3 regions of the Citrobacter werkmanii genome follow, and region 1 is predicted to be linked to each of the others. Evidence: predicted binding sites of a transcription regulator. Region 1 holds the regulator's gene; each other region holds the start of a gene.

Region 1 (4,230 bases):
GGTGGCAACAACGCTGATGGCATAAAGAATCAGTAACCATGGCAGCATCTGACGACCTTGCCATTTTTGCAGCGCCGCACGGCAACCGTAACCACCAATTAAGAAGGCGATAGTTTGCGGAACATAGCTCAGGCCAATCACTGCCGGGCTGTAGCCCATTTCGCTAAGGATAAACGGTGAACCCGTCAGCCATGCGAAAAAGCTTGCGGAGCAGGCGGCATAAATCAGTACGTTTCCACGATAAGCTTTCGAGCGCAACAGTGTGGCGAAAGTCAGTTTATCCTGGCTGTCGTCGCGTGCTTTAACCGTCGGTTTTAAACGCAGGGCCGGAAGCATCAGAATCAGGGTAATAGCAAACAGGGTGGCGAAAATGGCCTGCCAGGATAAATGGACCAGAATCCAGCTGCCCAATAACGGCGCGAGAGCCGGTGATAACCCGACCAGCGGCATAATGGTGGCAAAGATGCGGTTTACTTTTTGTGAAGGGTAATAGTCTGTAACCAGCGCCTGCCAGATAACCGACGCGGCACAGACGCCAACGGCCTGAATAAAGCGTAGCGCCAGCAAACCAGTGGCGTTTTCAACCCACAGCATACCCAGACTACCCAGCGCAAAAATAGATAAACCCAACAGTAAAATCGGTTTACGGCCATAGCGGTCTGAGAGCGGTCCCCACAGTAGTTGTGCGACGGCGAAACCCGCTAAAAATAAACTTAGGCTGGCGCTGACGGCAGATGCAGGTGTTTGCAGATCGGACTGAATCGCGGCAAAGGCGGGCAGATACATATCCGTCGCCAGAAAGCCGAGCACGCTAAGGCCCGCCAACCAGACTAAAAAACCTTTCCCAGGTTGCATCATCATTTCTCTTTTTTTAGCAATAGAACAATGCCGCTGAGTGTAGTGAGTGAAATTCACGCTGTGAAACGCTAATATTTGCTTACTGATTTCAAATTTTTTGTAGGCAGAATATGTGGTCGGAATATTCACTTGAAGTGGTTGATGCGGTTGCGCGCAACGGCAGTTTCAGTTCAGCCGCGCAGGAGTTACACCGCGTACCTTCGGCGGTAAGCTACACCGTGCGCCAACTGGAGGAGTGGCTGGCTGTACCGCTTTTTGAGCGACGCCATCGCGATGTGGAATTAACGCCTGCCGGCGCGTGGTTTTTAAAAGAAGGGCGCTCTGTTATCAAAAAAATGCAGATCACTCGTCAGCAATGTCAACAAATCGCCAACGGCTGGCGAGGACAACTGGCAATCGCGGTAGATAACATTGTCCGTCCCGAACGTACCCGGCAGATGATTGTGGATTTCTATCGCCACTTTGATGATGTGGAACTGCTGGTTTTTCAGGAAGTCTTTAATGGTGTCTGGGATGCGCTTTCCGATGGGCGTGTGGAGCTGGCTATTGGCGCCACACAGGCCATTCCGGTAGGGGGGCGCTATACCTTCCGCGACATGGGCATGCTGAGCTGGAGCTGCGTGGTGGCCAGCCATCATCCGCTGGCGTCAATGTCGGGGCCGCTAAGCGATGATACGTTGCGCAACTGGCCGTCACTGGTGCGCGAAGATACCTCGCGTACATTGCCGAAGCGTATAACCTGGTTACTGGACAACCAAAAGCGCGTTGTGGTGCCTGACTGGGAATCTTCCGCAACCTGTTTATCTGCGGGATTGTGTGTAGGCATGGTACCAACACATTTTGCCAAGCCGTGGATTGATAGCGGTAAATGGGTGTCGCTGCAGTTGGAGAATCCCTTTCCTGATGCCGCGTGTTGTCTGACATGGCAACAGAACGATACCTCGCCAGCACTGAGCTGGTTGCTGGACTATTTAGGTGATAGCGAAACGCTGAATAAAGAATGGTTGCGGGAGCCAGATGAGGCCCCCGCACAACAGGCTTAACGACGATAATCGCGGAATGGACCGTCAGCAACGGAGCGGCGTTCTACCAGGCGCGGATGAACCTCGATAGACTGCGACTCTTCGCGTTTATTCACGATGCGGTCTAACAGCATATTAAAGGCCGTTTCACCCAGTGAATCCTTAGGCTGGTGAATGGTGGTTAGCGCTGGCGTGAAGAAGCGGGCGTTGCGCACGTTATCATAACCGATGAGCGAGACATCCTGCGGTACGCGCAGTCCCATCTCATCAGCGGCGCACAGCGCGCCCATCGCCATGATATCGCCACCGCAGAAGACGGCGGTCGGACGATGCGACTGTGAAAGAATTTGCTGCATGGCGCGATAACCGGATTCAGGTTCAAAATCGCCCTGTACAATCCAGTTTTCGGGAACCTTAATCAGCGCTTCTTCCATCGCTTTCATAAAGCCAGCCAGACGACCGGCCCCGGTATTCCGCTCCATCGGGCCCGGGATCGCGCCAATCTCGCGATGGCCGCGTTCTATCAGATACCGACCCGCCATGTAACCGCCCTCGAAAGCGTTATCAATGACCGTATCGGTAAAATCAGCTTTAGCTTCGCCCCAGTCCATGACAACCATCGGAATATGGCGATACTCTTCGAGCATCGAAAGCAGCGATTCCGGATACTCAGAACACATCACTAACAGACCATCAACGCGCTTTTGCGCCATCATCGACAGATAGGCCTGCTGCTTTTCAAGACTGTTCCATGCGTTGCCCAGAATCAGGGTATAGCCTTTCTGGAAACAGTTTTTCTCAACGGCTTCGATAATTTCGGCGAAATAGGCCGCTTCGCTGCTGGTCGCCAGCAAGCCGATAGACTTGGTGTGATTCACCTTCAGGCTGCGTGCAACTGCGCTTGGAGAATAGTGCAGCTCTTTGATCGCCGCCCAAACCGCATTACGCGTTTCTTCCGCGACAAAGCGCGTCTTGTTAATTACGTGTGATACGGTTGTAGTGGAAACGTTTGCTCGCTTCGCTACATCTTTAATTGTTGCCATTACATCTCACTCCAGACCATATCCTAAGCTCCTGAGAATACTCCAGGTAAACGTTTGCCTTCACACACCCTTAACGCAACGTAGGGGTTGCGGCACGCCGGGAAAACGACACGGAACGTCAGGAAGGGGTCAATGGCCGGTACGCTAATCAAGTAAGCGTGGAATTTTGTCTGATCTTAACGAAAAGGGGAAGAGTTAAAAGCAGTTATCAATATAAATCGTGAGAGATTTTTGCTTTCAAGTGTGTAAAAATGCGCAATATCACTTTTTGTGTGGGAATAAAAAGGAGAAAACTTGATGAGCACCGATCTGAAATTTTCGTTAGTGACTACCATTATTGTTCTGGGTTTGATCGTCGCGGGTGGCCTGACCGCAGCGCTGCATTGATTTCCCCGAGGGAGTTAGCTCTCCCTCATCCTTTCCGCATCTATTCCCCCTCTATTGTTTGCGAATAAGCAAAAGTCTTTTGCAATTTTGTTAACTTTATTAATTTTGCGATCAATGTCATGCTTTTGACTCTTATTTTATGTCGCGCCACGGCTCGACGTTACGGAGTCGATATATGAAAATCAATTATCCCTTACTGGCGCTGGCGATTGGCGCGTTTGGCATTGGCACCACCGAATTTTCGCCAATGGGATTATTGCCCGTGATTGCCAAAGGGGTGGATGTCTCGATTCCCGCGGCCGGGATGCTGATTAGCGCGTATGCGGTTGGCGTGATGGTGGGGGCTCCGCTGATGACACTGCTGCTGTCCCATCGCGCGCGACGTAATGCGCTGATATTCCTGATGGCTATTTTCACGCTGGGCAACGTGCTTTCCGCTATCTCGCCGGATTACACCACGCTGATGCTGTCACGTATTTTGACCAGTCTTAATCACGGCGCCTTTTTTGGTCTCGGCTCTGTGGTCGCCGCAAGCGTGGTACCTAAACATAAGCAAGCCAGTGCCGTGGCAACCATGTTTATGGGGTTAACGATTGCCAATATTGGCGGTGTTCCCGCGGCGACGTGGCTTGGTGAGACAATCGGCTGGCGGATGTCGTTTATGGCGACGGCGGGTCTGGGCGTCATCGCTATGGTCAGCCTGTTCTTCTCATTACCGAAAGGTGGGGCAGGAGCGCGCCCTGATGTCCGCAGCGAACTGGCGGTACTTATGCGCCCACAGGTGCTGTCGGCTCTGCTGACCACTGTGCTGGGCGCAGGCGCGATGTTCACGCTTTATACTTACATCTCGCCGGTGCTGCACAGCATTACCCATGCCACACCGGTGTTTGTGACCGGAATGCTGGTATTAATTGGCGTCG
Region 2 (4,230 bases), 430 kb from region 1:
AGGGTTGTTGTACGGGAGGAAAAAACAGCTTCGCGCCGCGGACGTGCATATGTTTGCCGTTGAAATCCACCGTTTCCCCCTGTAACAGCCGACGCCAGATCTGGGTGAATTCAGCAGAAGCTTCATAGCGCTCGGTGTGATCAAGAAACACGCCGTCGCCAGCCAGCTCCTGTGGATCGCTGCCGGTCACCAGGTTAAACAGCGCCCGGCCGTTAGAGAGTCTGTCGAGCGTTGCAGCCTGGCGTGCGGCAACCGTTGGCGAGGTTACGCTTGGACGCAGCGCGACCAAAAACTTGAGCCGCTGAGTAACAGGGATCATGGAGGCGGCTACCAGCCAGGCATCTTCACAGGAGCGACCGGTTGGGATCAACACGCCGGTAAATCCCAGGCGATCGGCAGCCTGCGCGATTTGCTGCAGATAACTGTGATCGACCGGACGCGAGCCTTCTTCCGTCCCCAGATAGTGGCCATCCCCGTGGGTGGGTAAAAACCAGAACATGTTCAGACTCATAATTTTGCTCCTGTCTGCTGAGTGGGTTGCCAGATACGCTGGCGAATATCGATTTTTTTCGGCACCAGACGATTGTCATAAAACAGATCGGCGGTTTGTTGTTGCAGGGCGGCAACCGAGGCGCTGACGGGTGAGATGGTCGTTGGCGGCCGGTGATCAAGATAAGACGCAATCACCGGCTCTGGCAGTCCCATGGTTTTGGCCAGCAGGGTAATACTTTGCTGGCGCTGGCTGAGAGTTAACGCATCAGCCTGGCTAAAGGTATCCAGCACGCCAAGAACAAACGCGCCATTTTTCTCGGCATAAGGACGCGCGGCGAGATAAAAGGAGCCGGTCTGTTTGAGGTCTGAGCCATCTTTTAGCACGCGCACATCACCCTGCAGCAACGCGGCGGAATAGTAAGGATCCCAGATAGCCCACGCATCAACGTTACCTTGCTGGAAGGCTGCTCTGGCATCTGCGGGTGTCAGATATGTTGGTTGAATATCGGTAAATTTCAGCCCGGCCTGTTGTAAGGCTCGCAGCAGTAAATTGTGGGCGCTGGAACCTTTCTGGAAGGCGACTTTATGCCCTTTGAGCTGCGCAACGCTCTGGATCGGGCTGTTTTTGGGCACCAGAATCACTTCGGCTTTTGGTTTGGGCGGCTCGACGCCAACGTAAACCAGATCGGCTCCGGCGGCCTGGGCGAAAATCGGCGGAATGTCACCGGTACTGCCGAGATCGATACTGCCAATATTGAGTGCTTCCAGCATTTGCGGCCCTGCCGGAAACTCAATCCACGAGATTTTGGTCTGTGGGTAGCGTTTCTCCAGTAACTGATGGCTTTTTGCCAGCACCATACTGACGCTTCCTTTCTGGTAGCCTATGCGCAGCGCGTCTGGTGCAGACTCTGCGGCATGGACGAGCGTTGAAAGTGACAGCAATCCGGTCAACGCCAACCACGGCGTGTGACGCTTGAGCAGATTAAGCATGGGCGGCACCTCGCAGAGCATTCAATTGAGGAAGTTGGACATCACGACGATGCAACGCCAGCCAGAAGGTGTCGAGCGCATTGTCCAGACGCAGTTGCAGGTTGGGCGTAAACTGCGGTTTATGCTGATAATCAATGACCTGTGAATCATCAGCAAAAACACCGTGCAGGATTTCCTGGGCTTTTAACGCGCTCAGCACCGGCTTAAGCGCGTAATCAACGGCCAGTAAATGCGCCACGGTACCGCCTGTTGCCAGCGGCAAAACCACTTTTCCTTCCAGTGCGCGTTCGGGAAGCAGATCGAGCAACGTTTTCAACGCTCCGGAGTAAGCTGCTTTGTAGACCGGCGTTGCAACAATCAATCCGTCGGCGTCGTGCAGTTGTTCGACAAAGGTTTTCAGCGCCGGGCTGTCGAAGCGCGCATAAATCAGGTCTTCTGGGGCAAAGTTGTGCAGATTCCAGTGACAGACTTCAACATCCTGGTCGTTCAGTTTTTCCCGGGCGTATTCCAGTAAGGCGCTGGAGCGAGAGGGGAAGCGTGGGCTTCCCGCCAGAGTAATGACGCGCATAATTTCAATCTCCACTTATAACTAATTGTTCGCTTTTATTTAACATTGATAACAATTTGTGCAGTCTGGCAGAGAGATTTTGTTTATCGAAATGATTTATACGGGATAGAAAAGTTGAAAAATGAATAAAACGGCAGAAGCAGGAAAACGATTGCTATTTATTGCCGCAGGTCAATTCCCTTTTTGCTCGCGATCGCACATAATACGCCCCCGGTTTGCACACCGGGAATCCAGGAGAGTTCATGTACTACCCCTTCGTTCGTAAAGCCCTTTTCCAGCTCGATCCTGAGCGCGCTCATGAATTGACATTCCAGCAGTTACGTCGCATTACCGGCACGCCGCTCGAAGCGCTTGTCCGCCAGAAAGTACCCGCAAAACCGGTTACCTGTATGGGGCTGACGTTTAAAAATCCGCTCGGGCTTGCTGCCGGACTGGATAAAGACGGGGAGTGCATTGATGCGCTCGGTGCGATGGGATTCGGTTCAATTGAAATTGGTACCGTGACGCCACGCCCTCAGCCCGGGAACGATAAACCACGTCTGTTCCGTCTGGTGGATGCGGAAGGTTTGATCAACCGCATGGGATTCAATAACCTGGGTGTTGATAACCTGGTAGAGAACGTTAAGAAATCACATTTTGACGGCATTCTCGGCATTAATATTGGTAAGAATAAAGATACTCCGGTAGAAAACGGCAAAGATGACTATCTGATTTGTATGGAAAAAGTCTATGCTTATGCCGGTTATATCGCGATTAATATCTCTTCACCGAATACGCCGGGATTACGCACGCTGCAATACGGTGAAGCGCTGGATGATCTGCTGACGGCAATTAAAAATAAGCAAAACGATCTGCAAGCGATCCACCATAAATATGTTCCGGTGGCCGTAAAGATCGCGCCGGATCTTTCCGTCGAAGAACTGATCCAGGTTGCCGACAGTTTAGTTCGGCATAATATTGATGGTGTAATTGCAACTAACACCACTCTCGATCGTTCTCTCGTACAGGGAATGAAAAATTGCGATCAAATGGGGGGACTGAGCGGTCGTCCGTTACAATTAAAAAGTACAGAAATTATTCGCCAGTTGTCTCAGGAATTAAATGGTCAGTTACCGATTATTGGCGTTGGCGGTATTGACTCGGTGATTGCCGCGCGCGAGAAAATAGCCGCCGGCGCAACCCTCGTACAGATTTATTCGGGCTTTATTTTTAAAGGCCCGCCGTTGATTAAAGAAATCGTCACCAATATCTGAATGCTACCATAATCACAATCCAGGGCTTTATTTCTAGCCCTGGTTGTTTTATATTCCTTTACTGTTGCTTATTTAAACATTCTGAGCTTTTATTATTAGGGCAATAAACGAAGCGGCAAAAGGATACTGTCGTAACGGCGATGATTAAGGAAAGGAGAGAAACTGATGCGAATTAAACCCGACGATAACTGGCGCTGGTATTATGATGAAGAGCACGATCGTATGATGCTCGATTTAGCCAATGGTATGTTATTCCGTTCGCGTTTTGCTCGTAAAATGCTCACGCCTGATGCCTTTACTCCTTCCGGATTTTGCGTTGATGACGCCGCGCTTTATTTTTCCTTTGAAGAAAAATGCCGCTATCTGGATTTAGCGAAAGAACAAAAAGCGGAACTGGTGCTCAATGCGCTGGTGGCTATTCGTTATCTTAAGCCGCAGATGCCAAAAAGTTGGCACTTTGTCGCCCACGGCATTAACTGGACGCCAGTGCCAGGGGACGCTGCCTGTGTCGATTTAAGCGATACCGATGAACAGGTAAACCTGTTAGTGGTTGAGCCGGGTGAAAACGCCGCGCTTTGTCTGCTGGCGCAACCGGGCGTGGTGATTGCCGGACGCACCATGCAGCTTGGCGACGCAATTAAAATCATGAATGACAGACTGAAACCGCAGACAATTGTTGACAGTTTCAGCCTTGAGCAGGCGGTTTAACTTTCCAGCCTGATTGCCGTTTTGGGCACACAACTGCAGCACAGAATTGTCCCGTCATCTCCCATCGCTGATTTTTTCAGCGGGCTCACTTCGCCTTCTACCAACCGAATTCGACAGCATCCGCAAATTCCCGCCCGACATGAGTAGGGAACCCGGATACCCTGGTTTTCCAGCTGTTCAAGCAATACCTGCTGATTATTTCCGCGAAAGGTCTGTCCC
Region 3 (4,230 bases), 1.8 Mb from region 1:
CGGCCAGCGCAGCGTATTCTGTCGCCGCCTCGCCTACCTGCGGCGGGGTTGCGAGCTGAATGTCTTTCGGCACAATCTGGCCGATCAGCGCGTTTAACGACTCGGCGCCAACCGCATTCAGCATCTCTTGCTGCTGCGCGGCGTCCGGTCCGATGTGGCGTTCAATGAAAGCGCCGCTGTTTTCAAGCTGGCTTAACGTCTGTGTCATGGGCGATGGTTCCTGAAACGTGCAGTGAATCGTGATTGTCTCTAACTCAATTGCCCGGTGGCGCTGACGCTTACCGGGCCTACGCGTGCGAAAACGAATACGCAAAATAATTCGCGTTGCAGTGAGTAGGCCGGATAAGCATTAGCGCCATCCGGCACAACATTATTCGTCTTCTAACAATGCTTCGTACGCAGTGGCATCCAGCAGCGATTCGATTTCGCTTTCATCGCTGGCTTTGATTTTGAAGATCCAGCCACCGGCATACGGTTCGCTGTTAACCAGTTCCGGGGAGTCGCTGAGCGCGTCGTTAACCGCGACAATCTCACCGCTTACTGGCGCATAAATATCAGAAGCCGCTTTTACGGATTCCGCAACGGCGCAGTCATCGCCCGCGCTGACGGTCGCGCCAACTTCTGGCAGGTCTACGAAAACCATGTCACCCAACAGCTCCTGAGCATGTTCGGTGATACCAACGGTGTAAGAGCCGTCAGCTTCTTTGCGCAGCCATTCGTGTTCTTTGCTGTATTTCAGTTCTGCAGGTACGTTGCTCATCAATCAATCTCCAAAAAGGATGAATCACGCGACGGCTTTGCCGTTACGCACAAAAACAGGTTTAGTGACTTTTACTGGCATTTCGCGGTTACGGATCTGCACGATCGCTGTCTCACCGATACCCGCAGGGACACGCGCCAGCGCGATGCTGTAGCCCAGGGTTGGGGAGAATGTTCCGCTGGTGATAATGCCTTCATGTTGGTTACCGGAAGTGTCAGTGAAACGGACTGGCAGTTCATTACGCAGCACGCCCTTCTCGGTCATCACCAGTCCGACCAGCTGTTCATGGCCTTTGTCGCGCTGCATTTCCAGTGCTTCACGACCAATAAAGTCGCGGTCGGCAGGTTCCCACGCAATGGTCCAACCCATGTTGGCTTCCAGCGGAGAAATCCCTTCGTCCATCTCCTGACCATACAGGTTCATACCCGCTTCCAGACGCAGCGTGTCACGCGCGCCCAGACCGCAAGGTTTGACGCCTGCTTGTACCAGCGCACGCCAGAAATCAGCCGCTTTTTCATTCGGCATGGCGATTTCATAGCCTGCTTCGCCGGTATAACCGGTGGTTGCGATAAACAAATCACCCGCCTGAACGCCGAAGAACGGCTTCATACCTTCTACCGCATGGCGCTGTTCGTCAGTAAACAACGTGGCTGCTTTTTCCTGCGCGTTTGGCCCCTGCACCGCAATCAGAGACAGGTCGTCACGAACGGTGATGTCGATGGCGTAGGGTTCAGCGTGTTGGGTAATCCAGGAGAGGTCTTTTTCGCGGGTGGCGGAGTTTACAACGAGGCGGAAGAAATCTTCAGTGAAGTAATAGACAATCAGGTCATCTATCACACCGCCCGATGCGTTAAGCATACCGGAGTAGAGGGCTTTACCCGTCTTCGTTAGCTTCGCAACGTCGTTTGCCAGCAGATAACGCAAGAACTCCCGGGTGCGGCTGCCGCGCAGGTCGACGATGGTCATATGCGACACATCAAACATACCGGCATCGGTGCGAACAGCATGGTGTTCATCGAGCTGAGAACCGTAATGCAGTGGCATCATCCAGCCATGGAAATCTACCATGCGCGCGCCACATAGCGTGTGTTGTTCGTACAAAGGAGTCTGTTGAGCCATCTTTTCCTCGTTGAATAAGCGGGGCTACCAACTCTTTCGCGGTGAAATTTTCGCCACGAAACCCAGCACCGCAGCCGCTCCAGGGGCTACGACGCAAACGTTCTCTTTGTCCTGAACTTACCACCGAAACAGACGCTAAACCATAAGGCAAAATTAGCTATCACATTAGCTTATGGCAAAAAATGGCCAGATCGACGACAGAATATAAACCCACAAGCACGCCAAAAAATCAGAACAACAAACAGGAAAGAGAAGAAAAAATCAGCATCAAGCCACATTAAATATGGAAAAAATGTCAAAAATGGCGTTATGAAAAAAACGTGATATTAAAAAAACTAATGCGAAAAAAGGTGTGGAATTAGATTATTTCAAATGAGAGAAGCATCCCGGCGCGAGGGCCGGGAGAGGAAAATGTGACGGGTCTCAAACTCTTAAGATTGTCCTTACGGACGCTAGCGTAGCCACTCGGGAAGATCGTTCAGCCCCATCGCCTGACGGATGAGCTGCGGTTTTACACCCGGAAGGGTATCGGCCAGTTTCAGACCAATATCACGCAGCAGTTTTTTCGCCGGATTCTCGCCGGCAAACAGTTCACGGAAGCCCTGCATACCGGCCAGCATCATTGCTGCGCTGTGCTTACGGCTGCGCTCATAACGACGCAAATAGAGATACTGGCCAATATCTTTGCCCTGACGTTGTAGCCGCTTAAGCTCATCGATAAGCTCTGCCGCATCCATAAAGCCGAGGTTAACCCCCTGGCCCGCCAACGGATGGATGGTATGCGCCGCATCCCCCACCAGCGCCAGACGATGGGCGGCGAACTGACGAGCATAGCGTCCCGTTAGCGGAAACGTCTGCCGTTCGCTTTCAACGTTGCACAGGCCCAGACGGTTATCAAAAGCGATATTCAGCGCCTGATTAAACTCATCAACGCTTGCCTGCTGCATGCGTTCGGCTTCCTGCGGAGAAAGTGACCAGACGATAGAGCACAGATGCGGGTCACTGAGCGGCAGGAATGCCAGGATACCCTCGCCGTGAAACGCCTGGCGCGCAACCGCGCCGTGAGCTTCCTGCGTACGGATCGTCGCCACCAGCGCATGATGACGGTAATCCCAGAAGGTGAGCGGAATGTCTGCTTTATTACGCAGCCAGGAGTTAGCGCCATCCGCGCCGATCACCAGGCGAGCCGTCAGCATAGTGCCCTCTTTCAGAGTCAGAAATGCCTCGTTCTCCCCCCAGGCTACCTGCTGTATTTCAGCGGGCGCCAGCAGCGTAATATCCGGCGAACGCTGCGCCTTTTGCCATAGCGCGTAATGGATCTCTGCGTTTTCGACGATGTGGCCCAAATGGCTGTAGCCCATGCTCTGGTCGTCAAACTCAATGCGCCCGAAGCTGTCTTTGTCCCAGACTTCCATACCGTGATAGCAGCACGCGCGACGGGCAGCGATATCTGACCAGACGCCCAAACGAGTAAGCAGTTTTTCACTGGCGGCATTGATTGCCGACACGCGAAGCTGAGGAGGTGCATCCACCGCCAACGACTGCGGAACATGTTGTTCTAACACCGCAACGCGTAACCCGCTGCCCTGCAAGCCGCAGGCAACCGCCAGTCCCACCATGCCGCCACCGACAATTGCTACATCAACACTTTGCACTGTTTACTCCTGGAAACCGGAACAATCAAAACCGTAGGCCGGATAAGGCATTTACGCCGCCATCCGGCTTACAGGCCATATTTATCGCGCAACCCAACCCAGGGTCCGCTCCGCCAGCGCATCGCGCGCGGGTGTGAATAACTCCATCGCCATCAGCCCGGCATTTCGCCCAACAACCAGCGGGGCCCAGCGGTTGGCAAACAGATACACCAGATTGTTGGTTACGCCAATTGTCGTTTCGCGATCGCGCTCACGACGTTGCTGATAGCGTGCCAGCACTGCGTAATCACCAATATCTTCCGCGCAGTTTTGCGCCTGAGTTAACGTCTCAGCCAGGCTCATTACGTCGCGCAGACCAAGGTTGAAACCTTGTCCGGCAATGGGATGTAGCGTCTGAGCGGCGTTCCCCACCAGCACGGTACGATGGGTAATCGCCTTCAGCGCAGTGGTTAATGACAGCGGATAAGCGCTGCGTTTACCGGTCTGGGTAATACGTCCCAGCCGCCAGCCAAACGCGGTTTGCAATTCACGGCAAAACCGTTCGTCGGACCAGGCCATGATCTCATCGCGCTGATCCAGCGAATGGCACCACACCAGCGAGCAGCGACCATCAGACATCGGGAGCATTGCCAGCGGGCCATGCTGCGTGAAACGTTCAAACGCGCGCCCATCGTGGGGAACGGAGGTCGAGACATT

What was found. The regulator PurR, encoded in region 1, represses purine synthesis genes. The targets are predictions, from matches to a motif close to CANGCAAACGTTTGCNTG.
Region 2: the regulator PurR is predicted to act here: its motif matches at 2,191-2,208, upstream of pyrD (quinone-dependent dihydroorotate dehydrogenase).
Region 3: the regulator PurR is predicted to act here: its motif matches at 1,970-1,987, upstream of gcvT (glycine cleavage system aminomethyltransferase GcvT).

What each region holds. Positions count from the first base shown of each region.
Region 1 covers NZ_CP044101.1:2,484,708-2,488,937, forward strand. The annotation lists gene punC (purine nucleoside transporter PunC) at 1-855, opposite strand, end outside; gene punR (DNA-binding transcriptional activator PunR) at 969-1,901, shown strand; gene purR (HTH-type transcriptional repressor PurR) at 1,898-2,923, opposite strand; gene cydH (cytochrome bd-I accessory subunit CydH) at 3,221-3,310, shown strand; gene FOB24_RS12595 (MFS transporter) at 3,486-4,230, shown strand, end outside.
Region 2 covers NZ_CP044101.1:2,053,325-2,057,554, forward strand. The annotation lists gene ssuD (FMNH2-dependent alkanesulfonate monooxygenase) at 1-511, opposite strand, end outside; gene FOB24_RS10375 (sulfonate ABC transporter substrate-binding protein) at 508-1,482, opposite strand; gene ssuE (NADPH-dependent FMN reductase) at 1,475-2,050, opposite strand; gene pyrD (quinone-dependent dihydroorotate dehydrogenase) at 2,293-3,303, shown strand; gene zapC (cell division protein ZapC) at 3,469-4,011, shown strand; gene FOB24_RS10395 (YcbX family protein) at 4,008-4,230, opposite strand, start outside.
Region 3 covers NZ_CP044101.1:4,239,772-4,244,001, forward strand. The annotation lists gene gcvP (aminomethyl-transferring glycine dehydrogenase) at 1-208, opposite strand, end outside; gene gcvH (glycine cleavage system protein GcvH) at 371-760, opposite strand; gene gcvT (glycine cleavage system aminomethyltransferase GcvT) at 785-1,879, opposite strand; gene ubiI (FAD-dependent 2-octaprenylphenol hydroxylase) at 2,332-3,534, opposite strand; gene ubiH (2-octaprenyl-6-methoxyphenyl hydroxylase) at 3,616-4,230, opposite strand, start outside.